3 regions of the Pseudarthrobacter sp. L1SW genome follow, and region 3 is predicted to be linked to each of the others. Evidence: predicted binding sites of a transcription regulator. Region 3 holds the regulator's gene; each other region holds the start of a gene.
What was found. Region 3 encodes LexA, which represses DNA repair genes until DNA is damaged. Its sites were predicted from a motif close to TCGAACANNTGTTCGA; they were not measured.

Region 1 (10,473 bases), 670 kb from region 3:
CGGGCCACGCCGTCCTGCAGTCCGCTTCCTTCAGCGGCCTGGGGGCATGACCCGCGCCATGGCTTAGGGCCTACGCTGCGAGGCGGGTCTTGACCTCGGCTGCGGAAGGGTTGGTGGCCGCGGTGCCGTCCGGGAAGAGGACGGTGGGCACCGTGCGGTTGCCGCCGTTAAGCTGCTCCACGAGTTCGGCAGTGCCTTCCACTTCTTCGATGTTGATCTCGGTGTAGCCGATGCCCTGTGCATCCAGCTGCTTCTTCAAACGGTTGCAATAGCCGCACCAGGTGGTGGAAAACATGGTGATGGTGCCGGAGTCGGGAGTGAAATCCACGGAGCTCTCCTCTGTGTCGATGACGGGTTCGTTCCTGTCAACGGTAACGTGGCGGCCTGTATTCCCCGGCAAACACCGGCCGCAGGCCCTTCACATGTCCTTCGGATGACACCACCTGGTGCCGATGGCATGCTGGAGCCATGTGTGGACGCTATGTGATGGCACGTGCCGTGGGGGACCTGCTTGCCGAGTTCGACGCCGAGCTGGAGGACGAGGTGAGCATCCCGCCATCGTGGAATGTGGCGCCGACCGATGACGTGCCCATCGTCCTGGAACGCCTGGTGAATGACGGGCCGGCGGCCAGGCAGGTCCGCCAGCTCCACGTTGCCCGGTGGGGGCTGGTCCCGTCCTGGGCCAAGGACCCGGGCATCGGCTCGCGGATGATCAACGCCCGCAGTGAGTCCGTCCTTGAAAAGCCGGCGTTCCGGAAGGCCGTCCAGTCGCGGCGCTGTGCCGTCCCGGCGGATGGATACTACGAATGGAAGCAGGGGCCGGGAAAGTCCAAGCAGCCGTACTACGTGCATCCCGGCGAGGGGAAGGGGCTGGTCTTCGCAGGGCTCTACGAGTGGTGGAAGGACCCTGCATGGCCGGCGGGGGAGCCGGGCGGCTGGATGCTTTCCACCTCCATCCTCACCGCTGACACCCCGCCGCCGGGCAGCGAGTCAACGGTGTTCGGGAAGCTGACGGCCTTGCACGACCGCGTGCCGCTTCCCATGGACAAAGCAACGATGCAGGCGTGGCTTGACCCCGCCGCCGACGACGCCGCCGGCCTGGTGGACCTGGTGCGGGCGGGGGTCAAGGACGTGGCGGCGGACTGGCGCGTGGACTCGGTGGGCAAAGAGGTCGGCAACGTGCGGAACAACGGGCCGGAACTCATCCGGCCCGTGGAGGCACTCTTCTAGCACTCCGGCTCTAGCACTCCGGCGCGGGCCGGTGGCAGGCGCTAAACGGTGACCGCGCCGTCGTCGTCCACTCTCCACGTGGGGTTGTACGCAACCTCCCAGCGGAAGCCGTCAGGATCGGCGAAATATCCGCTGTACCCGCCCCACGGCTGGGTGATGGGCTCCGCGATGATGGCAGCCCCGGCTGCGGCGGCTTCTTCCATGACCCGGTCCACGTCCTCCGTGGAGGGAAGGTTGTGGCTGAGCGTGATGCAGGGGACCGGCCCGGGCGGGCTCACACCGGCGTCGGCCTGCATCTGGCGCACGTCCCACAGGGACAGCACCAAACCATGGTTCACCTGGATAAACACGACATCCCCCGCAAGCTCGCGGTGGACCGGCCAACCAAGGCCGTCCACATAGAACGCACGGGAAGCGGAAACGCTGCGGACACCTAGTGAGATGAAGTCGACTCTGGGCTGCATGCTTCGATACTGTCAGACGATGGCGACAATTCAAGGAAACGATAGAGATGCTTTGGCCGACAAGGAACAGCTCGCTGCCGTCCGGATTGCTGTTGACGAGGTGGATGACCAGATTGTCACCCTCATCGCCCGCCGCGAACGGCTGATCCGGATCGCCGGAACCCTCAAAGGCGATGACGCCGAGGTCCGTGCCCCCGGCCGCGTGGAACGGATCATTGAGCATGTCCGCTCGGCTGCGGAGAAAAAAGACATAGACCCGGACATTGTTGAGTCCACGTACCGGGCAATGATCTCCGGCTTCATCGAACTCGAAATGCGGGTCCACAAAGGGAACAGCTGAGCTGCCCCAAGCCTGGAAATTTACAGGTTTTCCTCCACCGGAACCCCGGACTGGAATTCCCGGCCGTCCGCCTCGCTGAAGGCTGACATCACATGCCCCTGGCCAAGGCCGTTAATGGCCGTGCGCGGAAACTGTCCCGTGATCCTGTTCTCCGAGTGGGTCACCCCGGCAAGGTCATAGTTTTCTTCGAGGCCCTGTTCCCGGTTGAACGAGTAGAACGCAATGGCCTCCCCATTCATGAACTCAATGCATAGCCGCCGTTGTGTTGAATAGTCGGGAGTGGCCCCGACCAGTCCCACCACGTATGCGCCCGATCCCGGAATGGCTCCGTCAATATCGAACGTTGCCACGAGGGTGGAGTCCTGGGCCTGAATCATTGCCTGCTTGAGGAGTGCGTCATCGGTACTCATGGCACAATCCTGCTCCCTGCCGTTCGGTCCGTCCACCCCCGTTTGGGTAGGAAACGGAAAGCGGCGTCGGGATGGCAGGACCTCCCTGGAGGGGGCTGGAGGGTTTTCTATGCACAGGACCCGCCCCCGCGCTAGACTGGAAGTGTTCGAACAAGTATTCGAATAAACCAGTTTGGATCCGGGAGGCGCCATGGGCATGTTCAGCCAATCCGTGGACGTCGAGTGCACAGCCGAGGGCGTACCGCAGCGACTCCTGTGGGCGGGCCTTTCCTATGCCGTGTGCGCTGAGCCGGTGCGCTGGTATGAACGCAGGCAATGGTGGACGGAGGAAAGCCGCGCGCCGCTTGGCAGCGGCCCCGGACTGGTGGACCACGAAATCTGGCGCGTCCAGGTGCTGCCTGACCACCCCGTCGGTGGAGGCCAGGAAGAGCCCTTGACCCTCGACCTCACCCGGCATATCCAGAGCGGCCGCTGGCGGCTGCTGCGGATCCATGACGCACTCCGGCCCAGGACAGCATGAGCTTCACCCATCTTCACGTCTCCACAGCCTTCAGCGCGCACTATGGCGTTTCCTGGCCGGAGGAACTGGCGCAGGCCGCCGCTGCCGACGATGCAACAGCGCTTGCCTGCACCGACCGGGACGGTTTGTACGGAACCATCAAACACCTCAAGGCCTGCATGGAAGCGGGCATCGATCCCATAGTGGGGGTTGACCTTGCGGTCTTTGACGACGACGGCGACCACCGCACGCAGCTTGCCGGCAGGGTGGTGGTGCTGGCCCGGGGCAACAACAACGGGGCGGGGTACCGCGCACTCTGCAGGCTGATTTCGGATGCCCATGCCCGCACCTCCGGTAAATCCGGGGGCACGGTTCCAGTCGCCGTGACTAGGGCCGAACTCGCCTCCCGAACCCTCGATCCCCACACCCTGAAACCGGTGTTGACTGTCCTGATCGGGCCTGATTCCGACGTCGGACGCGCCATGGGCGGACGGCGCTACCTTCGTCCGCGCACCCTGTTCAAGCAATGGGTGGACGCCATGCCCGCAGGCACGCTGGTTGCCGAGATTGTTTCCCAGCTCAGCGCACCGGGAAAGCCCCTGAGTACCGCCCATGCGGTCCGCATGCTCAAGCTGGCAGAGGAACACCATGTTCCTGCCATCCTGACCAACGCCGTCCGGTACTGCGCGGCAGACGGAGCACCCACCGCCGATGTGCTCGACTCAGCCCGCACCCTGAAATCCCTGCCGGAACTCGCGGAAGAGCCCCTGCTGCAGCCAACAGGCCAGGGGTGGCTTAAATCCTCCGCGGAGATGCTCCGCCTGGGCCAGGAGATCATTTCAGCGGCAGGTTATGGCGCAGCGGACCTCAAGCAGCTGATGGCGCAGACCGAGGCGCTCGCGGACCTCTGCAGGATTGATCCGGTCACGGACATGGGGTGGAAGCAGCCGGTGGTGCCGGAGGCCTCAGTCATCGGGATCAGCCAGGATCCGCACCTTGAACTGGTCCAGCGGTGCCAGGCTGGAATCAGCAGGCGGTTCCCGGGAATCACCGGTGCTGAAGGGGCGGAGATGCATGCCCGGCTGGAGCATGAACTTGGCATCATCCGGAACCTCGGTTTTTCCTCCTACTTCCTGACTGTTGCGGAGGTGTCCCGCATGATCCAGGAAATGGGGGTGCGGGCAGCAGCCCGGGGATCCGGCGCCTCAAGCCTGGTCAATTACCTGATCGACGTCAGCCAGGTGAACCCCCTGCAGCACGACCTGATTTTCGAACGCTTCCTTTCGCAGGACCGGGCAACCCTTCCGGACATTGATATCGACGTCGAAAGCGCGGAGCGGCACAACGTCTACCGCCGGATTTTCGAGCGCTTTGGTGCCGAGCGGGTAACCCTGATGAGCATGCAGAACGGCTACCGTGCCCGGGGCGCCGTCAGGGATGCCGGAATGGCGCTGGGCATGGATGACGGGGAAGTGGGGGAGATCGCTAAACAGTTGTGGCGCTTCTCTGCCCGGAACTTCCGTGAAGCGCTCCAGGAAAAACCTGAACTCCGGGAGTTCGCCGGCCGGGTGGAACAGCGGGATCTGGACGGAAACCAGCAGCTTGACCTGCTGGTGGACCTGACGGAACGCCTGGACCGGCTGCCCCGCCATATCTCCATGCATCCCTGCGGCGTGATCCTTGGCGACGCAACCCTGCTTGACCGCACTCCTGTGCAACCCAGCGGACTTGGCCTGCCCATGAGCCAGTTCGATAAGCACGACATGGATCCCATGGGCATGCTCAAGCTTGATGTCCTGGGGGTCCGGATGCAGAGCGCCATGGCTTTTGCCGTGCGGGAAGTCATCCGCATCCACCCCTCCAAGGAACAAGTGGTGGCAGCTGGAAAGCATTCATCCGGTTCTGACGGGACCGGTCCTGACTACATTGCTGACAACGGGCACATCGACCTCAACGCCGTACCCCTGGATGATGAAGCAACCTTTGAACTGATCAGGAGCACCCACACCCTGGGCTGCTTCCAGATCGAATCGCCCGGGCAGCGGGAGCTCATCGGCAAGATGGCACCCCGGGAATTCAACGACCTGATCATTGATATTTCACTGTTCCGCCCCGGCCCCATGAAGTCGGACATGGTGCGGCCCTTCCTTGAGCACCGGCACGGGTTTGCGCCCGAGGTCTACCCGCACCCCCTCCTGAAACCGGTACTTCAGGAAACCCACGGGGTGACCGTGTTCCACGAACAGATCCTGCGGACACTGGACGTGATGACCGGGTGCGGCCTTGCCAAGGCCGATGAATTCCGCCGGGCACTCAGCAGCGAGGCGGGGGTGTCCCGGGTGGAGGAGTATTTCCGAATGCATGCCAAGGCAAAGGGCTTCCAGCCCGATGTCGTGGACAAAGTCTGGGAAACCCTGAAGTCCTTTGCCAGCTTCGGTTTCTGCAAAGCCCACGGGGCGGCCTTCGCCGTACCCACGTACCAGTCGGCCTGGCTGAAGGCGCACCATCCCGAAGCGTTCCTGGCCGGCCTGTGGGAACACGATCCCGGCATGTACCCCAAAAGGCTGCTGGTTGCGGAAGCCCGGCGCCTGGGCATCCCGATCCTTCCGTTGGACATCAACCGCAGCAAGGCAGAATACCGGGTGGAACGGGTGGAGGAAGGCCCGGATGCGGGAAAGCTGGGAATCAGGCTAAGCCTGAACGGCATTTACGGACTGTCCGCAACAGAACTGAAGCGGATCGTCGCCGGCCAGCCCTTTGACTCGCTCGCAGACCTGCGGGCACGTTCCAGGGTCAGCAAGCCCAGCATCAAGCGGCTGGCCCAGCTGGGCGCTTTTGATTCCCTTCACCGGGAGTCGGGCGGCAACGCCAACCGCGCGGACCTTGTCCACCACCTTCAGAAGCTCCAGGTGTCCAGCAGCGGACGGAAAGGCGTGGAGGTGATTGAGGGGCAGCTGTCCCTGCCTTTGGGGGATGTTGAACTGCGCAACGTCAAACCGGGTCTGCCGGCGCCTACCCTGGTGGAAAACGTCCGGGCCGAACTCGACCTCATGGCTGTTGATGTCAGCAGCCACCTGATGGACAGCCACCGGCCGATGCTCAACAGGCTGGGAGTCGTCACGGCGGACAAGCTCCTCGGCCTGCGGAACGGGACGGAGGTATTGGTGGCGGGGGTGCGCGTGGCAACCCAGACACCGCCCATGCGGGGCGGCCGAAGGGTGGTGTTCATCAGTATCGACGACGGCACCGGCTGCATCGATTCGGTCTTCTTCCATGAAGCCCAGGAAAAGGCGGGAATGCTCCTCTTTGGAACCCGCCTGCTCCTGATCCGTGGCACTACCAGGCGGACCGGCCCGCGGGGGATCAGCCTGAGCGCAAGCATGGCCTGGGACCTGAGCCGCACCGAAACCTTGCCGTTCCAGGAGTCCACAGCGCAGGAACCGGAGGCGCAACACCCCTTGGACGGAATCACCAGGACCCTCGCCATCACGGGATTCGGCGGCTGATCCTCCCGTGCGCCGCGTTGGTCGGGCCTCAGCGGAACCGATAGCATTGACGATGGCTGGCTGTGGTCCCCGTATGCCACAAGCTATGAAGCCTTAACTTTGAATAGGAGACACCCGTGTCAGATGCCCAGCAGATCACCCTTCTCGTCGATGGCGAAGAGACCAAGGTGACTACCGGGACAACCGGTGCGGAACTCTTCTTTGAGCGCCGTGATGTTGTAGTAGCCCGCGTCAACGGCGAGCTGAAGGACCTGGACCAGGAACTGCCCGAGGGCGCCGACGTCGAGGGCGTCACCATCGATTCCCCCGACGGGCTGAACGTCCTCCGTCACTCCACCGCCCACGTCATGGCGCAGGCCGTCCAGCAGCTGCGCCCGGACGCCAAGCTGGGCATCGGTCCGTACATCACCGACGGTTTCTACTTCGATTTCGATGTTGCCGAACCGTTCACTCCCGAGGACCTCAAAACCCTCGAAAAGATGATGCAGAAGATCATCAACCAGAACCAGAAGTTCGTCCGCCGCGTGGTCTCCGAGGACCAGGCCCGTGAAGCGATGAAGAACGAGCCCTACAAGCTTGAACTCCTGGGCAAGAAAAACGAGGCCGCGGAAGCCGGCGAAGGCGTCAACGTCGAAGTCGGCGCCGGTGACATCACCATCTACGACAACGTTGAGCGGAAGGAAGGGACCACCGTCTGGTGTGATCTCTGCCGCGGCCCGCACCTGCCCAACACCAAGCTGATCTCCAACGCCTTCGCCCTCACCCGCTCGTCCTCCGCCTACTGGCTGGGCAACCAGAAGAACCAGCAGCTCCAGCGGATATACGGCACGGCCTGGCCCACCAAGGACGCACTCAAGGCCTACCAGGAGCGCATCGCCGAGGCCGAACGCCGCGACCACCGCAAACTCGGCTCCGAACTTGACTTGTTCTCCTTCCCGGACGAACTCGGCTCGGGCCTTCCCGTCTTCCACCCCAAGGGCGGCATCATCCGCAAGGAGATGGAGGACTACTCCCGCCAGCGGCATGTCGAGGCCGGCTACGAGTTCGTCTACACGCCGCACATCACCAAGGGCCACCTGTACGAGGTCTCCGGCCACCTGGACTGGTACAAGGACGGCATGTTCCCGGCCATGCACGTGGACGCCGAACTCAACGAGGACGGTACCGTCCGCAAACCCGGCCAGGACTACTACCTCAAGCCGATGAACTGCCCCATGCACAACCTGATCTTCCGGGCGCGCGGACGCTCGTACCGTGAGCTGCCCTTGCGGCTGTTCGAATTCGGGTCCGTGTACCGGTACGAGAAGTCCGGCGTGGTGCACGGCCTGACCCGGGTCCGGGGCATGACACAGGACGACGCCCACATCTACTGCACCCGCGAGCAGATGAAGGACGAGCTCACCAAAACACTGAACTTCGTCCTTGGCCTCCTCAAGGACTACGGTCTGAACGACTTCTACCTGGAACTCTCCACCAAGGATCCTGAGAAGTACGTTGGCGAGGATGCCGCCTGGGAAGAGGCCACGCGGACACTTTCGGAAGTGGCCCAGGAATCCGGGCTTGAGCTTGTCCCCGATCCGGGCGGAGCCGCGTTCTACGGCCCTAAGATCTCCGTGCAGGCTAAGGACGCCCTGGGCCGCACCTGGCAGATGTCCACCATCCAGCTGGACTTCAACCTGCCGGAGCGGTTCGAACTCGAATTCCAGGCCGCAGACGGCACCCGCCAGCGGCCCGTCATGATCCACCGGGCATTGTTCGGATCGATCGAGCGCTTCATGGGCGTGCTCACCGAGCATTACGCCGGCGCCTTCCCCGCGTGGCTGGCCCCCGTGCAGGTGGTGGGCATCCCGGTTGCCGAAACGTTCAACGAGTACATGTTCGACGTCGTCGACCAGCTCAAGGCTGCGGGCATCCGTGCCGAGGTGGACACCTCCTCGGACCGGTTCCCGAAGAAGATCCGCACCGCCAGCAAGGACAAGATCCCGTTCGTGCTGATCGCCGGCGGGGATGACGCAGAGGCCGGCGCGGTCTCGTTCCGCTTCCGCGACGGAAGCCAGGACAACGGCGTGCCCGTGGCAGAGGCAGTCAAGCGGATCACCGAAGCCGTCCGTAACCGGACCAGCTAGCGGAAACGGAACAGCACCGTGCAGGAGAACACAGGCGCAGGGTATCCAGGCGATGCCGGCGTTACCGACGACTTTGACCTCGCCGGTGTCCCGGACGCCTTCCAGCGCCTGTGGACTCCGCACCGCATGGCCTATATCAAGGGCGGGCAGCACCAGTTCAAGAACGAAAATGACTGCCCCTTCTGCGTAGGACCCGGACGGACTGACGAGGAAGCCCTCATCGTCCACCGCGGAAAGACCTGCTACGTGGTGCTGAACCTCTTTCCCTACAATCCCGGGCACCTCCTGGTCTGCCCGTACCGCCACATACCCGACTACACGGACCTGACCCTCGATGAGACCGCCGAGTTCGCGGAGCTCACGCAGACAGCCATGCGGGTCCTGCGGAAAGTGGCCAACCCGGGCGGCTTCAACCTCGGCATGAACCAGGGCGTGGTGGGCGGTGCCGGGATCGCGGCGCACCTGCACCAGCACATCGTTCCCCGCTGGGGCGGTGACGGAAACTTCTTCCCGATCATCGCCCAGACCAAGGCCATCACGCAGACCCTGGACGAGGTCCGCCAGCAGGTGGCCGACGCCTGGCCAGGGGAGACGGATGCTGAATAGGCACGCCCGCGGCTTTTTCACCGCGCTGTTCACCCCGCTTGCCCGCTGGCTCCTCAAGATCGGTGTTTCACCGGATGCAGTAACGGTCATCGGCACCGCCGGCGTCGTAGTGGGAGCCCTGGTCTTTTATCCGCTCGGCCAGCTTTGGTGGGGAACCCTGTTCATCACCGCGTTTATCTTCTCCGACGTCCTGGACGGCATCATGGCCAGGATGCGGGAGGTAGGCAGCCGGTGGGGCAACTTCCTCGACTCCACGCTTGACCGGATCGCGGACGGCGCCCTGTTCGCCGGACTGGCCGTCTGGTTTTTCACCGGCGGGGCGAACATTCCCATCGCGGTGGCAGCCATGGTCTGCCTGGTCCTGGGCATGGTGGTGTCGTATGCCCGGGCCAAGGCCGAATCGCTGGGCTTTACGGCCAACACCGGCATCGCGGAACGGGCAGAACGCCTGGTCTCGGTGCTGGTTGTTACCGGTTTCACCGGGCTGGGCCTCCCGGAGGTGGTGCTGCTGGTGACGCTTCTGCTGCTTGCCGTGGCCAGCTTCATCACGGTGGTCCAGCGCGTGCTGTCCGTCCGCCGCCAGTCCCTCGCAGAGCCGTCGCCTGCTGATTAACGCGAATTAAGCCCGCTGGCCGCGGTGAGACTAGTATTAGGACTGCCCGGTCAATGGATCCGGCAACCCGGTGCGTGTACATCGGCATCTCCGTGCCGCCCTGCACCCCGGCGAAGGTCATCTATCTACCCATAGGGGTTTTTGTGTCTACACCTGATGTAAGCAGCGAAGCCGGTTCGTCCGCGAACAGCGTCACGGGCAGCAACCGCGTCAAGCGCGGCATGGCTGAGATGCTCAAGGGCGGCGTCATCATGGACGTCGTCAACGTCGAACAGGCCCGCATCGCCGAAGACGCCGGTGCCGTTGCTGTGATGGCGCTGGAACGCGTTCCGGCCGATATCCGCGCCCAGGGCGGCGTGTCCCGCATGTCGGATCCGGACATGATCGACCAGATCATCGACGCCGTATCCATCCCCGTCATGGCGAAGGCCCGGATCGGCCACTTCGTGGAGGCGCAGGTCCTGCAGTCCCTCGGCGTGGACTACATCGACGAGTCCGAGGTCCTCACCCCGGCCGACTACGTCAACCACATCGACAAGTGGAAGTTCAAGGTCCCCTTCGTCTGCGGTGCGACAAACCTTGGTGAGGCGCTGCGCCGCATCAACGAGGGTGCGGCGATGATCCGCTCCAAGGGCGAGGCCGGCACCGGCGACGTCTCCAACGCCACCGGCCACATGCG
Region 2 (10,473 bases), 140 kb from region 3:
CGCCGTCGCCCGCCACGCCGGCGCCCGCAAGATCGCCATCACCGACGTGTCCCGGCCCCGGCTGGACCTCGCCCGCCAGCTCGGCGCCGACCTGGCCATCGACGTCTCCACCACCCGCGTCCGCGATGCCCAGCGCAGCCTGGGCATGCGGGAGGGGTTCGACATCGGGATGGAGATGTCCGGCCACCCCGGCGCGCTGCCCGAAATGATCGACAACATGAACCACGGCGGCCGGATCGCCATGCTGGGGCTGCCCAGCCAGGACATCATCATCGACTGGGGCAAGGTGGTCACCCACATGCTCACGCTCAAAGGCATCTACGGCCGCGAAATGTATGAGACCTGGTACGCCATGAGCGCCATGCTCTCCTCCAACCCCGTACTGCACGCCGGAATTTCCGCCGTCGTCACTGACACCCTGCCTGCCGGCCAGTGGGAAAAGGGCTTTGACCTTGCCCGCAGCGGCGCAGGTGGCAAAGTTGTCCTGGACTGGACCCAACTCTAAGGAACGCCATGTATACCTCCATCAAGGACCAGCTCCGCACCGAGCTGGAGGACATCCGCAGCGCGGGCCTCTTCAAGACCGAACGCAGCATCAGTTCCCCGCAGTCCAGCCACATCACCGCCGGACAGATTGGGCAGCAGGGCGCTGATGTCCTCAACTTCTGCGCCAACAACTACCTCGGCCTGGCGGACCATCCGGACATCATCCGCGCGGCCAAGGACGCCATGGATGAGCGCGGCTTCGGCATGGCCAGCGTGCGGTTCATCTGCGGCACCCAGGACCTGCACCTGGAACTCGAAGCCCGCGTTTCCCGGTTCCTGGGCACCGAGGACACCATCCTGTTCTCCAGCTGCTTTGACGCCAACGGCGGGGTCTTCGAATCCCTTTTCGGGCCGGAGGACGCCATCATTTCCGACGCCCTGAACCACGCGTCCATCATCGACGGCATCCGCCTCTGCAAGGCACAGCGCTACCGTTACGCGAACCAGGACATGGCGGACCTGGAGGCGAAGCTTGTTGAGGCGAAGGATGCCCGCCGCAGGATCATCGTCACGGACGGGGTCTTCTCCATGGACGGGTACCTGGCTCCGCTTGAGGCCATCTGCGGCCTCGCCGAGAAGTACGACGCCATGGTGATGGTTGACGACTCGCACGCCGTCGGCTTCATGGGAGCCACCGGTGCCGGCACGCCCGAACACGCAGGGGTATCGGACCGCGTCGACATCTACACCGGCACCTTCGGCAAGGCACTGGGAGGCGCGTCCGGAGGCTATGTATCCGGCCGTGCGGAAGTGGTGGCCATGCTCCGACAGAAGGCCCGCCCCTACCTCTTTTCCAACTCGGTGGCCCCGGCGATCGTCGCTGCCACCATCAAGGCCCTGGACCTGGTGGAGAACTCGGCGGACCTGCGGCGCACGCTCTTCGAGAACGCGGCCCTGTTCCGCCGCCGGATGACGGAGGAGGGCTTTGACCTCCTGCCGGGCGAGCATGCCATTGTTCCGGTCATGTTCGGCGACGCCGTCCTGGCAGCCAAGGTGGCTGACCGGATGCTGCAGCATGGCGTCTTTGTCACCGCGTTCAGCTTCCCGGTGGTTCCGCGGGGTGCCGCGCGGATCCGGGTGCAGCTTTCAGCTGCGCATTCAGCGGACGACGTCGAAGCCTGCGTGCGTGCCTTCGTCGCCAGCCGTGCCGGGGTGGCAGGCTAAAGACACGAAACACCGGGCACCAACTCTGCGAGGATGGAGAAATGGCAGCACATTACGATGTCCTGATTGTGGGCGGCGGCATTGCCGGCCTGTCCCTGGCGTCCGCGCTGGCGGGCAGCTGCAGCGTGGCGCTGGTGGAGGCGGAGCAGGAGCTGGCATACCACACGTCGTCCCGCTCGGCCCGCCAGTTCATCCCCAGCTACGGACCCCCGGTTGTCCAGGAACTGACGGTGCGGACCCTCGAGCTGATTGCCGCCCGTGATGCCGAGCTGCCTGAACCCGTCCTGGCGCCGCGCAGTTTTATGCTGATTGGCTCCGAGGACGCAGTGGCAGCCGAAGCCAGCGGGCACATGCATCGTATTACCCCTGCTGAAGCCCTGGAGCTGTGTCCGGCGCTGGTCCCCGGCACATTCGAAGCGGCAGGACTGGACTCCGGCTCCTTCGGCTGCAACGCGCCGCTGCTCCTGGACGACCACCGGCAGCGAGCTGCGGCTGCCGGGGCGGACATCATCACGGGCGCCAGGGTGCACACCGCGCAGCGCCTCGGCTCCGGCTGGCAGGTGGGGGCCGGGACGGAGGGTTTCCAGGCCGGCGTCCTGGTCAACGCGGCCGGCGCCTGGGCGGACGAACTCGCCGTCATCAGCGGCGTGGAGAAGCTCGGGCTGCAGCCGTACCGGCGCACTGCGGCGATTGCCGCCGTCGGACGTCCCCTGCCTGAGCACAGCCCCATGGTGGCGGCAGCGGACAACACGTTCTATTTCCGCAGGGACGGCGACGACGTCCTCATCTCGCCGTCGGAGTCGGAGCCGAGCGGGCCGGAGGACGCCCGTCCCCGGCCGGGAGACATTGAGCGACTGGTGGAAAGGCTGAACCGGCTAACCACCCTTGGAATCAAGGACATCCGCCGGGCGTGGACAGGGCTGCGGACAGAAGCGGCCGACGGCGTCCCGGTGGCAGGATTCGATGCCGAAGCGCCTGGCTTCTACTGGCTCGCCGGCCAGGGCGGCTACGGTTTCCAGACCTCTTCAGCCATGGCTGAGCTCGCTGCAGCCCAGATCCTGGCCGGCAAGGGCGGGGACGAGGCGGCGGGAGGCGCTGGCGCGGCGGGGACGGGTCCGGCATCCCGGACAGCGCAGGCGCTGGCGGCCACCCGCTGGTCCGTCCGGCGCTGAAGAATGGCTGTATGAGTACGCTGATCACCAATATCGACGAGCTGATGACGCAGGACCTGGAGCACCGGGTCCTCAAAGACGCCGCCGTGGTGATTGAAGGCGAACGGATCTCCTGGATCGGTGGTGCAGCGGATGCTCCCGCCGCGGATGACGCCGTCGACGCCGGCGGCCGGGCCCTCCTTCCCGGCTGGGTGGACTCCCATACCCACCTGCTGTTTGCCGGCGACCGGACGGCAGAGTTCGAGGCCCGGATGGCGGGGGAATCCTACTCGGCAGGGGGGATAGCCGTGACCATGGGCGCCACCCGGGCCACGTCCGATTTCGACCTCACCCGCCTGGCGCTGGGCCGCGTGGCCGAAGCTGTTTCACAGGGGACCACCTACCTCGAGACGAAGACCGGCTACGGCCTGGACGTCGAGCACGAGGCCCGGAGCGCGCGCATCGCGTCCACAGTGGCGGACCAGGCCACCTATCTGGGGGCGCACCTGGTCCCCGCCGGGCAGGACGCTGACGACTACACAGATCTCGTGTGCGGCCCCATGCTCGCCGCCGTCCGGCCATACGTGCAGTGGGCCGATGTGTTTTGCGAGACGGGGGCGTTCACGGCGGAGCAGTCCCGCCGGGTCCTGCTGGCCTGCCGCGATGCAGGGTTGGGACTGCGCGTCCACGGCAACCAGCTCAGCGAAGGACCCGGCGTCCAGCTTGCCGTGGAACTGGACGCCGCCAGCGTGGACCACGTGAACTACCTCGCGGACAAGGACGTGGACGCACTGGCCGGAACCTGGGCCGGCTGGGATGCCGGCAGCGGAGCAGGCCGCCGGGGAACCGTGGCAACGTGCCTGCCCGCCTGCGACCTCTCCACGCGCCAGCCGCTTGCGCCCGCGCGGGAGCTGCTGGATGCGGGCGTGCAGGTGGCCCTCGCCTCCAACTGCAATCCGGGCACGTCCTACACAAGTTCCATGGCGTTCTGCGTCACCACGGCGGTGCTGCAGATGCGGCTCAGTGTCCATGAAGCCGTCCGTGCTGCGACGTACGGCGGCGCCCTCGCCCTGCACAAGGACCAAGGGCACGACGCCGACGGCGAGCGTGCGGTGGGGTCGATTGCCGTCGGCCACCGCGCGGACCTGCACCTGCTGAACGCTCCCTCGGCCACGCACCTTGCCTACCGGCCCGGCATGCCCCTGACGTACGCTGTATGGCGGGCTGGCCGCCGGATACGGTAACCGCACCCCTTAATTGACGTAAGTTGATCATAAGGGTTCTGTTATGATCAGAAAACGTCATCAAAGCCGGTGGCGGGAGCGTTTGGAGGCCTTGCATGACCCGCACCGACCGTCTGACGGCAATCCTTGACCTCCTGGCCAAGACCGGCCAGGTGGAGGTTGAAGAGATCGTCACTACGCTCAATGTATCGCCTGCCACCGCGCGGCGGGACCTGGACAGCCTTGCCAAGCGCCGGCTGCTCACCAGGACCCGGGGCGGCGCCACCACCGGAGCCCTTGCCTACGACCTGCCGGGCCGGTACAACCGTGACGATCACGCTGAAGCCAAGGAACAGATTGCCCAGGCGGCTTCGGCACTGATTTCCCCCGGGGCCGTGATCGGTCTGTGCGGTGGCACCACCAGCACGGCCCTGGCCCAGATCCTGGCCACCCGCGAGGACCTCAACGCGCCGTCCAACCAGCCCACCCTGACAGTGGTGACCAACGCCATCAACATCGCGGGGCAGTTGGCGGTCCGGCCCAACATCAAAGTCATGGTCACCGGCGGCGTCCTCAACCCCCGCTCGTACGAACTGGTGGGGCCATACACGGACATCATCATGCAGAAGGTGGTGCTGGATATCGCCTTCATTGGCGTCAACGGGATCGACCCCGAAGTGGGACCCACGAACACGGGGGAGGGGGAGGCCTCGGTCAACGCCCTGCTCGCCAGCAGGGCGCGCGTGTCCTACGTGCTGGCTGACTCCTCCAAGGTAGGGGTGCGTGCCTTCGCCACCATGGACGGGTACAACTTCACCCGGCTGATCACCGACGCTGGAATTTCCGCCCGGGACAAGGCGGCGTTCGAGGCCAACGGCACTGAAGTGATCGTCGCAGGCGGCTGACGCACGGGGATCGGGCGCGTCCCGGGCCGCACTGAGCGTCCGGGGACACTTGAAGGCCAATCAGCCCGGATCCAGAAACTGCAGGCAAGATGGGAACATGTTTGTTCCCTCCCGCCGTCGCCTCAGGTTCGAAGTCTGGATCGTGTTGGGCTTGTCCCTGGGCCAGTCCGCCGTGTACTCGGTGGTGCAGCTCCTGGACAAGATGACCCGGGCGCCGCTGGCTGAGGGCACCTCCACGCTGAACCGCTCCCAGAGCACCCGCGAGTACTTCGACCTGACCTACCAGTTGCTGGACATCATTTTTGCGCTGGTGCCGGTGCTGCTGGTGATCTACTTCCTGACCGATCACCGGCAGTCCGGCTCCAGCGACGGCCACCCGCGGTCAGCCTTCCAGAAGCTCGGGTTCAACTTCGCGCGCCCCGGCCGGGACCTGGTGCAGGGGCTGGGGCTGGCGGCACTGATCGGCATCCCGTCCCTGGCTCTGTATGCGGCAGGCCGGGCGCTCGGAATCACCACCGCCATCATCCCCAGTGCCCTGGACGCTTACTGGTGGACGGTGCCGGTGCTGATCCTGTCCGCGATGCGCCATGCGGTGGTGGAAGAGGTCATTGTGGTGGGCTATCTGATGGACCGCTTTGGAAAGTTCGGCTGGAGCGTGCCGCTGTCCATCCTGGCGAGTTCGCTGCTGCGCGGCAGCTACCACCTGTACCAGGGGTTTGGGCCCTTCATCGGCAATTTTGTAATGGGCGTCGTCTTCGCATGGCTGTACACCCGGACGCGGCGGGTGATGCCCCTGGTGATCGCCCATGCCCTGCTGGACATCGTGGCGTTCGTTGGCTTCAGCCTCTTTGGCAAGGCCGTGGGCTTGGGCTGAGGCGGGCGCGCCCTGTCGCTGCCACCGAACCTGCATGACTCTTTCGCCCTGCTGGGTGTGCAGGAACTCCGTCTCATTCATAGGCCGTCAGGTGATGTGGGTGTTGGCTTCGCGGTGTGGGGGCAGAAGTTCGGATAGGGCGTCCGGCGGTGGCCAGAGTTCCAGGAGGTCTTCGAAGGCTCGGACGTTTTCAGGTACTGCCTGTTCTGGCCAGTGGGCTGGTTCCCAGTCGTGGTGTTCAGCTTTGTAGTGCCGTCCGGTGGGTGAGGTCCAGCCGGGCGGCTCGGTTTTGGTGGCCGGCGTGGGTCTCCAGCCGGTGTTGTGTTTGAGGCGGTGATGCTTTGGGCAGAGCTGGGCCAGGTTGCTGATTCCGGTTGCGCCGCCGTGCTGCCAGGCCTGCAAGTGATCCGCCTCATTGTCCGGCGAGGGGTTGTTACAGCCGGGGAAGGTGCATCTGCCGTCCCGCAGCTGCACCGCCTTTTTCATGGCTTTGGTGAGGCGGTAGCTGGTCCGGCCGATCTCCAACGGGGCCCCGTCGCGGGGATCCACCAGTACCCTGTAGAACGAAGCAGCCCGGCCTTCGACGAGTTGGCGGGCCATGGACGGCGGGATGGGGCCATACCCATCCAGCATCGCGGGTTCGTCAGTCAGGCCCAGCAGGGAGAACACCGGCACCGTGACCAGGACCTGCGCCCCGATCCCCGAGGAATTGCCCGCACCGGTTCCTGGACCCGTGGCGTCACCCGTTGCTGCGCCTGTGTCACTGGTTCCGGGACGGGTGGCTGTCGCGGCATTGCCGCCGAGGAGCCATCCGGCATACAGGTCCGCCCGCAGTTGGGTGAGGGTCCGGTTCTCCTCCGGTCCCTGTGATTTCCGCACGGTGGCGGTGAGCCTGCTCCAAATCGCCGTGGCCTGGTGGGCGGGCAGGTAGGCGGAGAGCCAGGCCATGCCGTCCTGGTCCGGCCGGTACTCGACCCGCCGGTCAGCCACACTCTTGGTATGGCGTTTCTCAATGCTTTCGGCGTGGTGGCGTTCGCGCCAGGTGCGGGCTTTGGCCTTGAACCGGTACGCCGGGATCTCCCCGATCACCGCGGCAGCAGGCGGCCTCGGCACAGTCTGGTCCAGGAAGTGTGTCTCCAGTGCCGCGGCACCGGCCAGGTCAAGGGTGGCCGTTTCGTCCACCATCACCACGGCGTGCTGCCAGGAAATCGTCCCGGACTGCAGTGCCGATAATGTCAGCGGCAGTTCCTTGACCAGGGAATGTGAGGCGGCCATGAACGCACCTGCCGCGCGGGAACCAAGGGCCAGCAGGGCGCCGATTTCCGCGGCAATGGCCATTTCCTGCGCCTGCACCGGCATACCGGGAGCGGCGAGAGCGTGGGCGGTGTCCGCGTACGTGACTGCAGCGCGGGCTTTCAAACCCGCGAACCCGGCCTCCACTTCCCGCACCCCGGCAAGGATGTCCAGGCACCCATCCGCCAGCCCGGCCAACGGGTCAGCTGCCGAAAACGGCTCCGAACCGCACCCAACCGCCTCCGCCCTGAGCACAGCAACAGCCGCGTTGATGTCCTCAAACGCCTTCGCCACCGCCGCTTTCCCCATACCAATATGATTGCGGGAGGGTACGACATTTAACCGCGGGCCATCGGGTCCAAAGTCGCTGGAACATGGATTCGGCCGCCATCGGCAGGTGACGCCGTTGTCACATGCTGATGGCGGCCGAAGACCAGGGGGCACCGGGCCACACGCCGTGCCGGGCTTACCGGGACGGCAATCAAGGGGGCGTCAGATGGTGACTGCTCCGTTGCCGGTTTCGAAGGTCACCGAGAGGATCCCGGGGGTTCCGTGCGGCGCCACCCACTCCACAGCAACGTCCTCCAAGGGCTTCTCGACGGGTTCGCCCAGCCATTCCGTCACCCGGGCCGCGGAACCGGCAATGGTAAGGCAGCTCATCTTGACGTTGCTCTCGTAGGCGTTGGAGGGGTGCAGGGACGGGTCCCCTTCCCACTTGAGCATGTAGGGAACCTGGGGGTCGGCAATCAGGCCCAATATGCCGATCTGCTTCCAGACCAGCTCACGGCCGTCAGGGAACTTGCGGTTTCCGTTGACCGCGGAGCGTCCCAGCCGCTCCTCAAAGGGGGCGAGGTCGTCCACTTCGACGCACCAGCCCATCCAGCCGCCGCCCGCGGCAGACCGTGCACGCACAGCCTGCCCGAAGGGTGCCTTGTCAGAAGCGGGGTGGTCCAGGACCTCCACTACCTCGAGGTATTTGTGCCCCGCGAGGGGGATGATCATATTCCGGGTTCCGAACCGCGGGTGTACCCCGCCCTTCACTGCCTCAACGCCGAGGGCAGAGGAAATACGTTCGGTGGTGGCAGCCAGGCCATCGTGTTCACAGGCGTAAGAGACGTGATCCATGCGCATGCCAACATCTTGGCACTTTGTGATCGGCCTCTCAGCTAAGGGTACCCTTACTCGGAATTTCCATCGGCGGCACCTGATTTCAGCCGCTTCCGGCGCGGAAATCCGGGGACCATGTTCGTCATAATCCTGTCCGGCGCGGCGTGCGCGTTCCTACACTGGGTTCAGGTTATGAGTGCCAGCTCCAAGCCCCGGCTCGCTGGCCGGCAACCCTCCATCCGCGGTGGGGTGCCCCGGGTGAGGACCTGGCTGTCCGGCAACGGCCGGGTGGCAAGCGCGGCCCGCGGTGCTTCAAGCATGACGGGCCCATGTCAAAGGAGCCTTAGTTGTCCAACGGATGGTCTTTCGAAACCCGCCAGATCCATGCAGGACAGGAGCCGGACAGCGCCACCGGTGCCCGTGCCCTCCCTATCTACCAGACAACATCCTTTGTGTTCCCCAGCGCGGAGAGCGCCGCCAACCGCTTTGCGCTCGCCGAACTGGCCCCGATCTACACCCGCATCGGCAACCCCACCCAGGACGCCGTGGAACAACGGATCGCCAGCCTCGAAGGCGGCCTGGGAGCACTGCTGCTCAGCTCGGGACAGGCCGCGGAAACCTTCGCCGTCCTGAATATCGCCGAGGCGGGGGACCACATTGTTGCCAGCCCCAGCCTGTACGGGGGGACCTACAACCTGTTCGCCCACACCCTGAAGAAGTTCGGCATCTCCGTCACCTTCGTGGCGGACCCGGACAACCTGGACCAGTGGCGGGATGCGGTCCAGCCCAATACCAAGCTCTTCTTCGCCGAAGTGGTGTCCAACCCCCGCCAGGACGTCCTGGACATCGAGGGCGTGTCCGGCGTTGCCCACGCGGCCGGTGTGCCCCTCATCGTGGACAACACCCTGTCCACGCCCTACCTCATCCGGCCATTGGAATGGGGTGCAGACATCGTGGTGCACTCCGCCACCAAGTACCTGGGCGGCCACGGCTCCGCGATCGCCGGCGTGATTGTGGACTCAGGCAACTTCGATTTCGGCAAGGACCCGGCCAGGTTCCCAGGTTTCAATACCCCGGATCCCACCTACAACGGGCTGGTGTACGCCAGGGACCTCGGCAAGGACGGTGCCCTGGGCGCCAACCTGTCCTACATCCTCAAGGCCCGCGTCCAGTTGCTCCGGGACCTGGGCTCCGCCGTCTCCCCGTTCAATGCCTTCCTGATCGCACAGGGCCTTGAGACCTTGAGCCTGCGCGTGGAACGGCACGTTGCCAACGCCACGGAAGTGGCGCGCTGGCTGGAAGGAAGGGACGACGTCGAATCGGTCGCCTATGCCGGCCTGCCCTCCAGCCCCTGGTACGAGCGCGGGCGCAAGTACGGTCCCAAGGGGACCGGCGCGATCGTCTCGTTCAACCTCGCCGGGGGAGCCGAAGCCGGCAAGCGTTTCGTGGATGCACTGGAGCTGCACTCCCACGTGGCAAACATCGGCGACGTCCGCTCCCTTGTCATCCACCCGGCGTCGACCACCCACAGCCAGCTCTCCCCTGAACAGCAGGCGGTAGCCGGCGTCACCCCGGGCCTGGTGCGGCTGTCGGTGGGGATCGAGCACATCGACGACATCCTGGCGGACCTGGAAGCCGGTTTCCGTGCCGCCAAGGAGGCAATCGGAGCCTAGCCGGAGGCAGAGGGGCGCAATACACGGAGGCGGGCCGGGGAAGTCACAACCAGTCACACTCTTGGCAGCAGGCAGGGGCTGTTTCGTACACTCGAACCAGGTCATGAGTGCCAGTGACAGCCCCGGCTTGCTGGCCGGCAACCCTCCTTCCGCGGTGGGGTGCCCCGGGTGAAGACCTGGCCTGCCGGTCATTCGACGGCGGGCAAGCGCGTAGAAGAGGTCTTGCCATGACGGTTACCGTCACCCGTACCACCGCTCCCGAACATGGGATTGTCCGTTATGCCCCCATCGGGGGGCTGCAGCTCGAGGCCGGCGGCTACCTCCCGGACGTCGTCCTCGCCTATGAAACGTGGGGCACCCTGAATGAGGACGGCAGCAACGCCGTCCTGATCGAACACGCCCTGACCGGAAGCACCCACGTGACCCGCGGCGACACCGATGAAGAAGGCTGGTGGGAGCAGCTTGCCGGCCCCGGCGCGCCGGTGGATACGGACCGGTTCTTCGTGGTGTCCGTCAACATTGTGGGCGGCTGCTACG
Region 3 (10,473 bases):
CGTGACTTCCATGGAGTGCCTGGGCGCCCAGAAGTGCCCCATGGCTGCGGAATGCTTCAGTGAGCTCGCGCGCCAGGATGCTGCGGAAGCGGACGTGGTGGTCACCAACCACGCGATGCTTGCCGTCAGCGCGTTCGAGGGCCTGGCCGTCCTGCCCGAGTACGACGTCGTGGTGGTGGATGAGGCCCATGAACTTCAGGACCGGGTCACGGGGGCGGTCTCAGGCCAGCTTTCCGTGGCCATGGTCCACGCTGCTGCTGCCGGCGCGCGGAAGCACACCGCCATTACCGTTGACGCGCTGAATGCCGCAGCCGCCAACTTGGAGCTTGCCCTGGCGGGCGTGCCGAACGGCCTGCTGCCGAACGGGCTCAACGACGAACAGCTGGACTGCGTGGACCAGTTGCGCGACGCCTGCCGTGCTGCCCTCTCGGATTCGAAGGGGGACAGCAGCACCACGGCCGACGGCGGCAGGCAGCTCGCGCGGTCCCGGCTCCTGCTCATCCTGGAACTTTGCGAACGGCTCCTCGCAGCCCGGGAGAACCGCGAAGTGGTGTGGTTCTCGCGCGCCAGTTCTTTTGACCCGGCGCAGGGATTCTCCCAGCCGGACGAGACCGCCCCCGCCTTGATCAACATCGCGCCGTTGTCCGTTGCCGGAAGGCTGCGGGAAGGGCTCTTCGCAGGCCACACGGTGGTGCTGACCTCAGCGACGCTGGCCATCGGATCGGCGTTCGAACCGGCCGCAGGCGGACTGGGACTGGTGGGTGACGGGGCCCCGAGCTGGACGGGCGTGGACGTGGGATCGCCCTTCGACTACCAAAAGCAGGGCATCCTCTATGTGGCCGGTCACCTGCCGAAGCCGGGCAGGGGCGGGTCGCCGGAAGCGCTGGACGAGCTGGAAGCCCTGATCCGTGCTTCAGGTGGCGGGGCGCTGTGCCTCTTCTCCTCCCGCCGGGCGGCAGAAGAAGCGGCCGAGGCACTGCGTCCCAAGCTGGGCATGACGGTCCTCTGCCAAGGTGACTCCACCATGACCGGCCTGGTGAAGCAGTTCGCCGACGAGCCCGATACCTGCCTGTTCGGAACCATGTCCCTCTGGCAGGGCGTGGACGTCCCGGGAGGCTCGTGCCGGCTTGTGGTGATCGACAGGATTCCTTTTCCGCGGCCGGACGATCCCCTTATGACCGCCCGTTCACGGGCCGTGGCTCAGGCCGGCGGGAACGGCTTTATGACGGTTTCCGCCACGCACGCCGCGATCCGGCTCGCCCAGGGGGCAGGCCGGCTGATCCGTTCCACCGGCGACAGGGGAGTGGTGGCCGTCCTTGACTCCCGGCTGGCCACCGAGCGCTACGCGGGGTTCCTCCGGGCTGCCCTGCCGCCGTTCTGGGCCACGACAGACCGGACGACGGCGATTGCCGCCCTGGAGCGGCTGGCCCGGGAAAACGCCTGAGCCGTCAGGCAGATTGAGCAGGCCGTGCCAGGGCAAACATGGCCTGGTGCGGGGCTGGGCAGGGCGTTACAGCGAGCGGAGTACCGAGACAACCTTGCCCATGATGGTGGCGTGGTCCCCAAGGATGGGTTCGTACTGGGTGTTCTGCGGGAGCAGCCACGTGTGGCCGTCGCGTTGGCGGAAGGTCTTGACGGTGGCCTCGTCATCGAGGAGCGCAGCCACGATATCCCCATTGGCCGCATCCTGCTGGCGGCGAACCACAACCCAGTCACCGTCGCAGATGGCTGCATCCACCATGGAATCCCCGGCCACTTTCAACATGAACAGTTCGCCCTGCCCCACCAGCTGCCTGGGGAGCGGCATCACGTCCTCCACCAGCTGGTCAGCAAGGATGGGACCGCCCGCCGCGATCCGGCCCACCAGGGGAACCATGGCTGTGTCCAGGGCGGTGGGCAGTTCGGTGACAGTGCCTGCGCCCGGTGAACGCGGGGCGGACGGCTGGCTTGCGGGCTTTGCAGCCCCGCCATCCAGGGTGAGTGGCATCAGGACCTCCATGGCCCGCGGACGCTTGGGGTCGCGGCGGAGGTAGCCAAGTTTCTCCAGCTGGGACAGTTGGTGCGTGACGCTCGAAAGGCTCGCCAGTCCCACGGTGTCGCCGATCTCCCGCATGGAAGGCGGGTACCCGTTCTCATTGACCGAACGCTGGATGGTTTCGAGGATCTTCTTCTGCCGTGGAGTCAGGCCCTTGGCGGTCCTCTTCGGTTGCGCGGTTCCCCTGCCCCCGGCGGCTGCTGCTGCCATATTCGCCAATGCCTTTCGGTTTCCGCCGGGCCGCTCCACGGCCAGGCCCTGGAAGGTCCCGTCCTTGAATGTCAGACCCTGCTGGTCGACTGTCCAGGTGGTTGTTCTTTGGTTCAAAACTAGGCCAGCCGCATTGCTTTTTCAAACATTTGTTCTAGCGAGTCTCGACAAGATTCGTTGATAGGTGCTAAAACTGAGGAAGCAAAGTTCGAATATATGTTCTACTCACCGCCCCGGTCATTCGAAGAGCAGGCCGGAAGGCCGCCGGGTGCAGGTGGTGGGGAGGACGTCCGGGCAGCACAGTACGGTCCAGGAGGGCTCAGATCATGTCAGCTACATCTGTTTCGCGGGGTTCACGCCAGCAGCTGCTTTCGGTGCAGCAAATCCTGTCCGAGTCCGAGATCCGGCAGGCCGAACGGCCGGCGCCGCTTCCGCCGCTCCGCCTGACGCGCCGCGGCCGCATCGTGCTGATCGGGATTCCGCTGGTCATGCTGGCGGCCCTGCTCCTCTCCCTGGCGGGCTTCTTCAATGCCCCGGCCAAGGCGTCGGAGTCTGCTGCTGATCTTGCTACCACGCCCACTGTCACGGTCACCGTCCAGCCCGGCGAGTCGCTGTGGGGCATTGCGGCCAGCGTCGCACCCGAGCGCGACCCCCGGGACGTCGTGGCGGACATCGTCCAGCTCAACAACCTGCCTGCCGGCGCGGTCTTCCCCGGCCAGCAGCTGTTCGTGCCCGCCACCTAGCCCCCGGGCATCATGCCTGTCCGGCAACGGAAGGGGCGCAGCACGCCGAGGGCGAACAGGGAGCCGTCACATTTTCCGGTGTCCGGCGCGGGCACTAAACTGTTCAGGTGAATGACCAGCTAGAGCGCCTGAACCGGCTTCCCCTCCGCAGCAACCTCCGTGGGCTTACCCCCTACGGCGCGCCCCAGCTGGACGTTCCAATTCTCCTGAACGTCAATGAAAACACCCACGGGGTCCCGGCGGACGTCAGGGCAGCCATCAGCGCAGCGGTGTCAGAGGCGGCAGCCGGCCTCAACCGATACCCGGACCGGGAATTCACGGACCTGCGGAAGGCGCTGGCGGAGTACCTGGGGCACGGGCTGGACGAATCCAACCTGTGGGCGGCCAACGGCTCCAACGAAGTCCTGCAACAGATACTCCAGGCCTTCGGAGGCCCGGGACGCACGGCGCTCGGATTCCCTCCCACGTACTCCATGTATCCCCTGCTGGCCAGCGGAACAGACACCGAATACATTGTGGGCGAGCGGGCCGAAGGCTACGGGCTGAGTGCTGAATCCGCAGCGCGGCAGGTCAAGGAGCTGCAGCCCAACATCGTCTTCCTGTGCTCACCCAACAACCCCACGGGAACCGGCCTTGGGCTGGACGTGGTGGAAGCCGTCTACGAGGCCGGCGAGGCAAGCCAGACGATCGTGATCGTCGACGAGGCGTACCACGAGTTTGCGCATGACGGAACGCCCAGTGCGCTGACGCTGCTGCCAGGCCGGGAACGGCTGATCGTCTCGAGGACCATGAGCAAGGCGTTCGCGCTGGCCGGCGCACGCCTCGGCTACATGGCGGCAGCCCCCGAAGTTACCGATGCACTGCGGCTGGTCCGGCTTCCGTACCACCTTTCCGCCATCACGCAGGCCACCGCCCTCGCAGCCCTCCAGCACCGGGAGGCGCTGATGGCGGATGTGGAAGACATCAAACGGCAGCGGGATCGCATCGTCTCCGAGCTGACGCGGATGGGCCTCAAGCCTGCCGCCTCAGACTCCAACTACGTATTCTTCGGCGGCCTGGAGGACCCCCACCAGGTGTGGCAGGGGCTGCTGGAGGCCGGCGTTTTGGTCCGGGATGTGGGAATCCCCGGGCATCTCCGCGTCACGGCCGGAACTGAGACCGAAACCACAGCCTTCCTGACCTCCCTCGAAAGCATCCTTGCCAGCCAGGCCAAGCTTCCCGCCTAGACTGGAAGAACCGGCGCTGGACGCCCGAACCACCCCTTCTGCCCAAAAGGACCCCAAGCATGAGTACCACCGGATCGAATGTTGCCGCGGCCCGGACCGCGCGCATGGAACGTGCCACCAGTGAGTCCTCCGTGCTCGTGGAAATCAACCTTGACGGTACCGGCACCTCGGACATCGACACGTCGGTGCCGTTCTACGACCACATGCTCACCGCGCTCTGCAAGCACTCCCTGATCGACATGACCGTCAAAGCCACCGGTGACATCCACATCGATGTCCACCACACGGTGGAGGACGTGGCCATCACCTTCGGCGAAGTGCTGCGCACCGCCTTGGGGAACAAAGCAGGCATCCGCAGGTTCGGAGAAGCCACCGTTCCCCTTGACGAAGCACTGGCCCACGCCGTGGTGGACGTTTCCGGGCGTCCGTATCTGGTGCACGGGGGCGAGCCTGCCGGCCAGGAATACCACCTCATCGGCGGCCACTTCACCGGATCCCTCACCCGCCACGTCTTCGAAGCAATCACCCTGCACGCCGGCATCTGCCTGCACATGAACGTCATCGCGGGCCGGGATCCCCACCACATTGTCGAGGCCCAGTTCAAGGCCTTCGCCCGGGCACTGCGCGCAGCCGTGGAACCGGATCCTCGCGTTGAGGGAATCCCGTCCACGAAGGGTGCGCTGTGAGCGGGCAGGTCCTGCGGGACGGCGCCATCGTCGACCCCTCGGCCTCCCGGAAGCTGCCCTCGCCTGAAGGCAAGCCCACCGTGACGGTCCTGGACTACGGTTCCGGTAACGTCCGGTCCGCAGTGCGTGCCCTCGAACGCGCCGGCGCGGAAGTCATCCTCAGCTCCAAGCCCGAGGACGTCCTGAACGCGGACGGCCTGGTGGTTCCCGGCGTCGGCGCCTTCGAAACGGTGATGCGTGAGCTCAAAGCGGTGGACGGCATCCGCCTCATCGGCAGGCGGGTGGCCGGCGGCCGCCCGGTCCTGGGTATCTGCGTGGGGCTCCAGGTGCTCTTTGAGGCAGGCGTCGAACACGGCACGGAGGCGGAGGGTATCGGTGAATGGCCGGGCAAGGTGGAGCTCCTGCCCGCTGACGTGGTGCCGCATATGGGCTGGAACACCGTGAAGGTGCCGGAGGGATCCAAGCTGTTCGCCGGCGTCGAAAACGAGCGGTTCTACTTTGTGCACTCGTATGGCGTGCAGGAATGGAACTTCGATGTTGTCCAGCCTCGGATGGCCGCACCCCTGGTTACCTGGTCCGAGCACGGCGGCCCCTTCATTGCTGCGGTCGAAAACGGTCCGCTGTGTGCCACCCAGTTCCACCCGGAGAAGTCGGGTGACGCCGGCGCCCGGCTGCTGCACAACTGGGTGCACAACCTGAAGAAGCCTGCTGCCGGTGCCGCGGCGCCCGCCGGCGTCCCATCAAGGGAAGACGGCACCGCCTAGATGTGGTGGTCCGTCCTCCTGATGGGGCTCGCCGGCCTGCTGATCGGCGGCGCCCTGTCATTCAGGCAGCAGCACAAGCCGCTCTGGACCCAGATATCGTTCTACGTTTTGGCGGGCATGTCCCTGCTCGCTGCCTACCTGCTCACCCTGCCCGGCAACTGACCGGCAGCTGGCCACACTGACCCCGACCCGAAGGATTGACATGACCACCGCAACCGATCTGCCGGTTCTTGAACTGCTGCCCGCCGTCGACGTCGTCAATGGCCAGGCCGTCCGGCTGGTCCAGGGGGAAGCGGGCAGTGAGACCAGCTACGGCACCCCGCTGGAAGCCGCCCTGAACTGGCAGCAGCAGGGTGCCGAGTGGGTGCACCTGGTGGACCTCGATGCCGCATTCGGCCGCGGCTCGAACGCGGAACTGCTCCGCGACGTGGTGGGCCGTCTGGACATCAAGGTGGAACTTTCCGGCGGTCTCCGTGACGACGAAACCCTCGAAGCGGCCTTGGACCTCGGCGTGGCCCGGGTGAACCTGGGAACCGCCGCGCTGGAGAACCCCGAATGGACGCGCCGGGCCATCGAACGCTTTGGCGACAAAATCGCCGTCGGACTTGATGTCCGCGGCAGCACGCTCTCCGGCCGGGGCTGGACCAAGGAAGGTGGGGACCTCTGGGACGTCCTGGGCCGCCTCGAGGAAGCAGGCTGCAGCCGCTACGTGGTCACGGACGTGACCAAAGACGGCACGCTGCAGGGACCCAATGTAGAACTCCTCCGCCAGATGGTGGAAAAGACAGGCAAGCCGGTGGTCGCGTCAGGCGGCATTTCCAGCCTCGACGACCTGAAGGTCCTCCGTTCCTTGGTGCCTTTGGGTGTCGAGGGTGCCATCGTGGGCAAGGCCCTCTATGCGGGCGCTTTCACGCTGCCCGAAGCGCTCGACGTCGCCGGCCGCCGCTAGGCCGCCCCGGCGCAGCAAAAGGCAAGCGATGGCCAGCAACGAAACCGGACCCGGGGTCCCTCAGCAACGACACCTTCCCGGCCATATCGCCGCCGCGCTGGCAGGTGCGGGAGGCGTTGCCGACTCCGCCGGGCAACCGTGGGCCGGACGCAGCCTGGCCGGTGAACACGCCAAAATCCATAACTTCGAGGACGACGACGGAACGGCCAGCGGCGCCTACCTGGCCGCCATAGCAGCGCTCCGGGAAGGGACCGGGGACGAAGCAGGCGTAGTGGCGTCACTCGCCAGCGCCCGGGTCTTCATCCCCATCGTCGCCCAGCTCGCAGAGGATGCCGAGGGCGCCCTCGGCCTGAGCTCCGACAAACAGGCGGACATGGCCCTGGTAACCCTCAAAGCCGCCGACGGAAGGACGGCAATGCCCGCCTTCACCACCACGGCTGCCCTGGCCGCCTGGCACCCGGACGCCAGGCCGGTTGCCGTCTACGCTGCCCGCGCGGCGCTCTCGGCCGTCGCCGAGGGCGCCGAGCTGCTGGTCCTTGATCCGGGCTCCGAGTTCACGTTCGTGGTGCGCCGGCCCGGGGTCTGGGCCCTGGCGCAGCAGTACGGGTGGGTCCCCTCCTACGAGGACGGAGAGCTGGCGGAAGAGATGGTCCGGGCCGCTGCGGGGTTTCCCGCAGTGCGGAGCATCGACCTGGTGCCGGGCAGGGGAGTGGCCGCCCGCGCCGCCGATGGGACCGTGGTTGCCGGCGGCGGCCCGGGGCCTGAACTGCAGGTTGTGCTCTACCTTGAAGACGGCCTTGATGCGGCCGGAGTGCAGGAACTCGTGGCAGGCCTCCAGGCGCAGTGGTCGCGGAATGTATTGTTTGGGGAGCGCGTCGACTCGATTGAGGTTAAGTTGAGGCGCGCAGACCGCTAGCCGCAGTCAGGCGGGGTGATCCCCGGCCCACTGCGGCAGACGTGAGGATCACCGTGAATTTCGCTCTCTACCGGGAGTTGCTCGCCGTCGGGCCTGTCCGCAGGCTGCTGCTGGTGGGCATGGTTGCCCGTATTCCCCATTCCGCGGCCGGCGTGCTGCTGACCCTGCACATCGTCCTCACCCTGGACCAGGGATATGCCGCCGCGGGTGCTGCTGCCGCCGTCATGACCATCGGCATTGCCCTTGGTGCACCCTGGCGCGGGCGGCGCGTTGACACCGTGGGCCTGCGCGCGGCACTGGTCCCGTCCGTGATCTCTGAAACCATTATCTGGTCGGTGGTTCCGCATGTGTCGTACCAGTGGCTCCTTCCCCTGGTGTTCGTGGGCGGGCTGCTCACGCTCCCTATCTTCAGCGTGGTCCGCCAGTCCCTGGGCGTTCTGGCGGACGGCGACCAGCGCCGTACCGCCTTCGCCCTCGACGCGATTACCACCGAGATAGTGTTCATGATCGGCCCCGCTGCGGGCGCCATCGTTGCCACCAGCGGGTTCACTGTGCTGGGCCTGACCGTGGTGGGCGTCTCCACGTCTCTTGCCGGCCTGTTCCTGATGTGGTTCAACCCGCCCACCCGGAGCGCGGACCAGGCCGGGGAATCCACTGCCGACGAATGCCGTGCGGCAGAGGCCGCCGTAGTGACCGCCGCCCCCGCGCACTTGCAGGAGGCAGCGGCGGAACTGGCGCCGGCGGAAGCCCGGGGCAGCGCTGGCCTGCGCGGCAAAGTGGCGCACAATTTCGCATGGTTCACCTCCGCCGTCGGCGCTGTTTTTGCGGTGGCAGCCGGTGCCGGCATGGTCCTGAGCGGGACGGACGTGGGCATTGTTGCCGCCCTGGAGACGGGCGGGCACCAGCGCGACATCGGCATCGTGTTCGTCTTCTGGTGCGCGGCGTCGGTAGTGGGCGGCCTGGTGTACGGCGCCATGCACCGCCCAGTCCCGCCACTCGTCCTGCTGCTGGGGATGGCGGCACTGACCATCCCCATGGGATTCGCCCACGACACCTGGACCCTGGCCTTCGCCTCGCTCCTGCCCGGACTGCTGTGCGCGCCCGTGCTGTCCTCGGCATCAGAAAAAGTGGCTGACCTGGTCGCCGAGGACCGCCGTGGGGAAGCCATGGGCTGGTACGGGTCCGCGCTGACGGCAGGCGTGGCCCTGGGTGCACCGCTCGCCGGCGTCTTTATCGACGGCACGGGCCCCTCCGGAGGGTTCGTATCGGTGGGGGTTGCAGGGGTGCTGCTCTGCTTTGCGGGGCTGGTCCTGCAGCAGCGGCGGCGGCGCGCAGCGGTGTGAGCACTCCCGCCCATCGATTGCTCCGCAAATGCCCTTTTGGTCCCGCAAAACGGCAGTTACGGAGCAATCGATGAAGGGGATGGGACGGCCTGAGCCTGGAAAGCGCGACGGCGGGCCGACCTTTGGAGGTCGGCCCGCCGTCGCGGACTGCTGGGGGAGAAGTTGCCTTAGTTGACCGCGCCGGTGTACTTCTCGCCAGGGCCCTTGCCGGGCGCATCGGGGATCAGCGACTCTTCGCGGAATGCCAGCTGCAGCGACCGCAGGCCGTCACGCAACGGCCCTGCATGCTGCGAGCCGATCTCCGGGGCGGCGGCCGTCACCAGGCCGGCCAAGGCCGTGATCAGTTTCCGTGCCTCGTCCAGGTCCTTCAGCTCCTCGGCGTTGTCCTCGGCCGCCAGCCCCAGCTTGACGGCGGCTGCGCTCATCAGGTGGACGGCTGCCGTGGTGATGACCTCGATTGCCGGCACTTCGGAAATGTCGCGAACCTGCTGGGAGACATCGGGACCGCCGGCTGATGGCTCGAAAACGTGTGAATTACTGTCTGGGGTGCTCATACTGGTAAGCTTGACACAGACCGACTGGATGTCGTTATTTCAGAGATTGATCCCACGGATCAAGGTTCCCTCCGGCGCTGCACAGCGTTGTCGGGAATTTTTTCTGTAAGATGGCATGCAGTTTGCAAGCGGAGTTCTCTCCCACCCGCGTCAGCCGCTGTTCCGATTCATTTCGGGGCGCAAGGTTGCCGGGTACCTGGTTGGGCATGGAACCGGCGTCCGCCGGAACCGTGCGGGCAGTCCCTTGACGGGAGCTGCATCCGATCTTTCAGAGGCCTTCGATTGCTCCGGCAATTGGGGGCCTTCTCTATTTGCCGGAATCCACTACAAAAACAGGAGCTTTAACATTAGCGAGCCAAGAATCAATGAGCGTATCCGCGTCCCCGAGGTGCGGCTGGTCGGCCCTGCAGGTGAACAGGTAGGAATCGTCCGTATTGAGGATGCCCTGCGTCTGGCTGCCGAGTCCGACCTTGATCTCGTTGAAGTTGCACCTCAGGCGAAGCCTCCGGTGTGCAAGCTGATGGACTTCGGCAAGTACAAGTACGAGGCCGCGGTTAAGGCACGCGAAGCCCGGAAGAACCAGACGAACACCGTTCTGAAGGAAATCCGCTTCCGCCTGAAGATCGACACCCACGACTACGAGACCAAGCGCGGCCACGCACTGCGCTTCCTCGGCGCCGGGGACAAGGTCAAGGCCATGATCCAGTTCCGTGGCCGTGAGCAGCAGCGCCCGGAAATGGGCATCCGCCTGCTCCAGCGTTTTGCCGACGACGTCGCTGAAGTTGGCGTAGTGGAGTCCAGCCCCCGCATTGACGGCCGCAACATGGTCATGGTGGTTGGCCCCCTGAAGAACAAGGCCGAGGCCAAGGCGGAAGCCCGCCGCGCTACCCAGCGGGCCGAGGCGAAGGCGCAGAACGAAGCCAAGGCTTCGGGCCGCGTGGACACCTCGGGTGACGACCAGGCTCCGCTGACCCAGTCGCTGGCGGATCTGCTTCCGGAGGGTTTCGCCATCACTACGGAGCCGGAAACAGTAGCCGAGGCCCCGGC

Region 1: the regulator LexA is predicted to act here: its motif matches at 2,591-2,606, upstream of KTR40_RS10025 (DUF6504 family protein).
Region 2: the regulator LexA is predicted to act here: its motif matches at 7,525-7,540, upstream of KTR40_RS06350 (HNH endonuclease signature motif containing protein).

The regions. Positions count from the first base shown of each region.
Region 1 is NZ_CP078079.1:2,188,295-2,198,767, reverse strand. Features, by position in the region: gene KTR40_RS10055 (lipoate--protein ligase family protein) at 1-50, shown strand, start outside; gene KTR40_RS10050 (mycoredoxin) at 71-328, opposite strand; gene KTR40_RS10045 (SOS response-associated peptidase) at 487-1,230, shown strand; gene KTR40_RS10040 (VOC family protein) at 1,272-1,694, opposite strand; gene KTR40_RS10035 (chorismate mutase) at 1,714-2,034, shown strand; gene KTR40_RS10030 (hypothetical protein) at 2,055-2,444, opposite strand; gene KTR40_RS10025 (DUF6504 family protein) at 2,635-2,964, shown strand; gene KTR40_RS10020 (DNA polymerase III subunit alpha) at 2,961-6,449, shown strand; gene thrS (threonine--tRNA ligase) at 6,566-8,575, shown strand; gene KTR40_RS10010 (HIT domain-containing protein) at 8,594-9,181, shown strand; gene pgsA (phosphatidylinositol phosphate synthase) at 9,171-9,794, shown strand; gene pdxS (pyridoxal 5'-phosphate synthase lyase subunit PdxS) at 9,938-10,473, shown strand, end outside.
Region 2 is NZ_CP078079.1:1,374,503-1,384,975, forward strand. Features, by position in the region: gene tdh (L-threonine 3-dehydrogenase) at 1-505, shown strand, start outside; gene KTR40_RS06325 (glycine C-acetyltransferase) at 514-1,710, shown strand; gene KTR40_RS06330 (FAD-binding oxidoreductase) at 1,752-2,882, shown strand; gene hutI (imidazolonepropionase) at 2,894-4,105, shown strand; gene KTR40_RS06340 (DeoR/GlpR family DNA-binding transcription regulator) at 4,201-4,989, shown strand; gene KTR40_RS06345 (CPBP family intramembrane glutamic endopeptidase) at 5,087-5,863, shown strand; gene KTR40_RS06350 (HNH endonuclease signature motif containing protein) at 5,951-7,465, opposite strand; gene KTR40_RS06355 (VOC family protein) at 7,649-8,287, opposite strand; SAM riboswitch class IV at 8,452-8,567, shown strand; gene KTR40_RS06360 (bifunctional o-acetylhomoserine/o-acetylserine sulfhydrylase) at 8,611-9,936, shown strand; SAM riboswitch class IV at 10,036-10,151, shown strand; gene KTR40_RS06365 (homoserine O-acetyltransferase) at 10,164-10,473, shown strand, end outside.
Region 3 is NZ_CP078079.1:1,517,653-1,528,125, forward strand. Features, by position in the region: gene KTR40_RS06995 (ATP-dependent DNA helicase) at 1-1,444, shown strand, start outside; gene lexA (transcriptional repressor LexA) at 1,511-2,245, opposite strand; gene KTR40_RS07005 (LysM peptidoglycan-binding domain-containing protein) at 2,620-2,988, shown strand; gene KTR40_RS07010 (histidinol-phosphate transaminase) at 3,096-4,214, shown strand; gene hisB (imidazoleglycerol-phosphate dehydratase HisB) at 4,274-4,900, shown strand; gene hisH (imidazole glycerol phosphate synthase subunit HisH) at 4,897-5,664, shown strand; gene KTR40_RS07025 (hypothetical protein) at 5,665-5,826, shown strand; gene priA (bifunctional 1-(5-phosphoribosyl)-5-((5-phosphoribosylamino)methylideneamino)imidazole-4-carboxamide isomerase/phosphoribosylanthranilate isomerase PriA) at 5,867-6,613, shown strand; gene KTR40_RS07035 (SseB family protein) at 6,642-7,529, shown strand; gene KTR40_RS07040 (MFS transporter) at 7,583-8,872, shown strand; gene KTR40_RS07045 (DUF1844 domain-containing protein) at 9,040-9,426, opposite strand; gene infC (translation initiation factor IF-3) at 9,815-10,473, shown strand, end outside.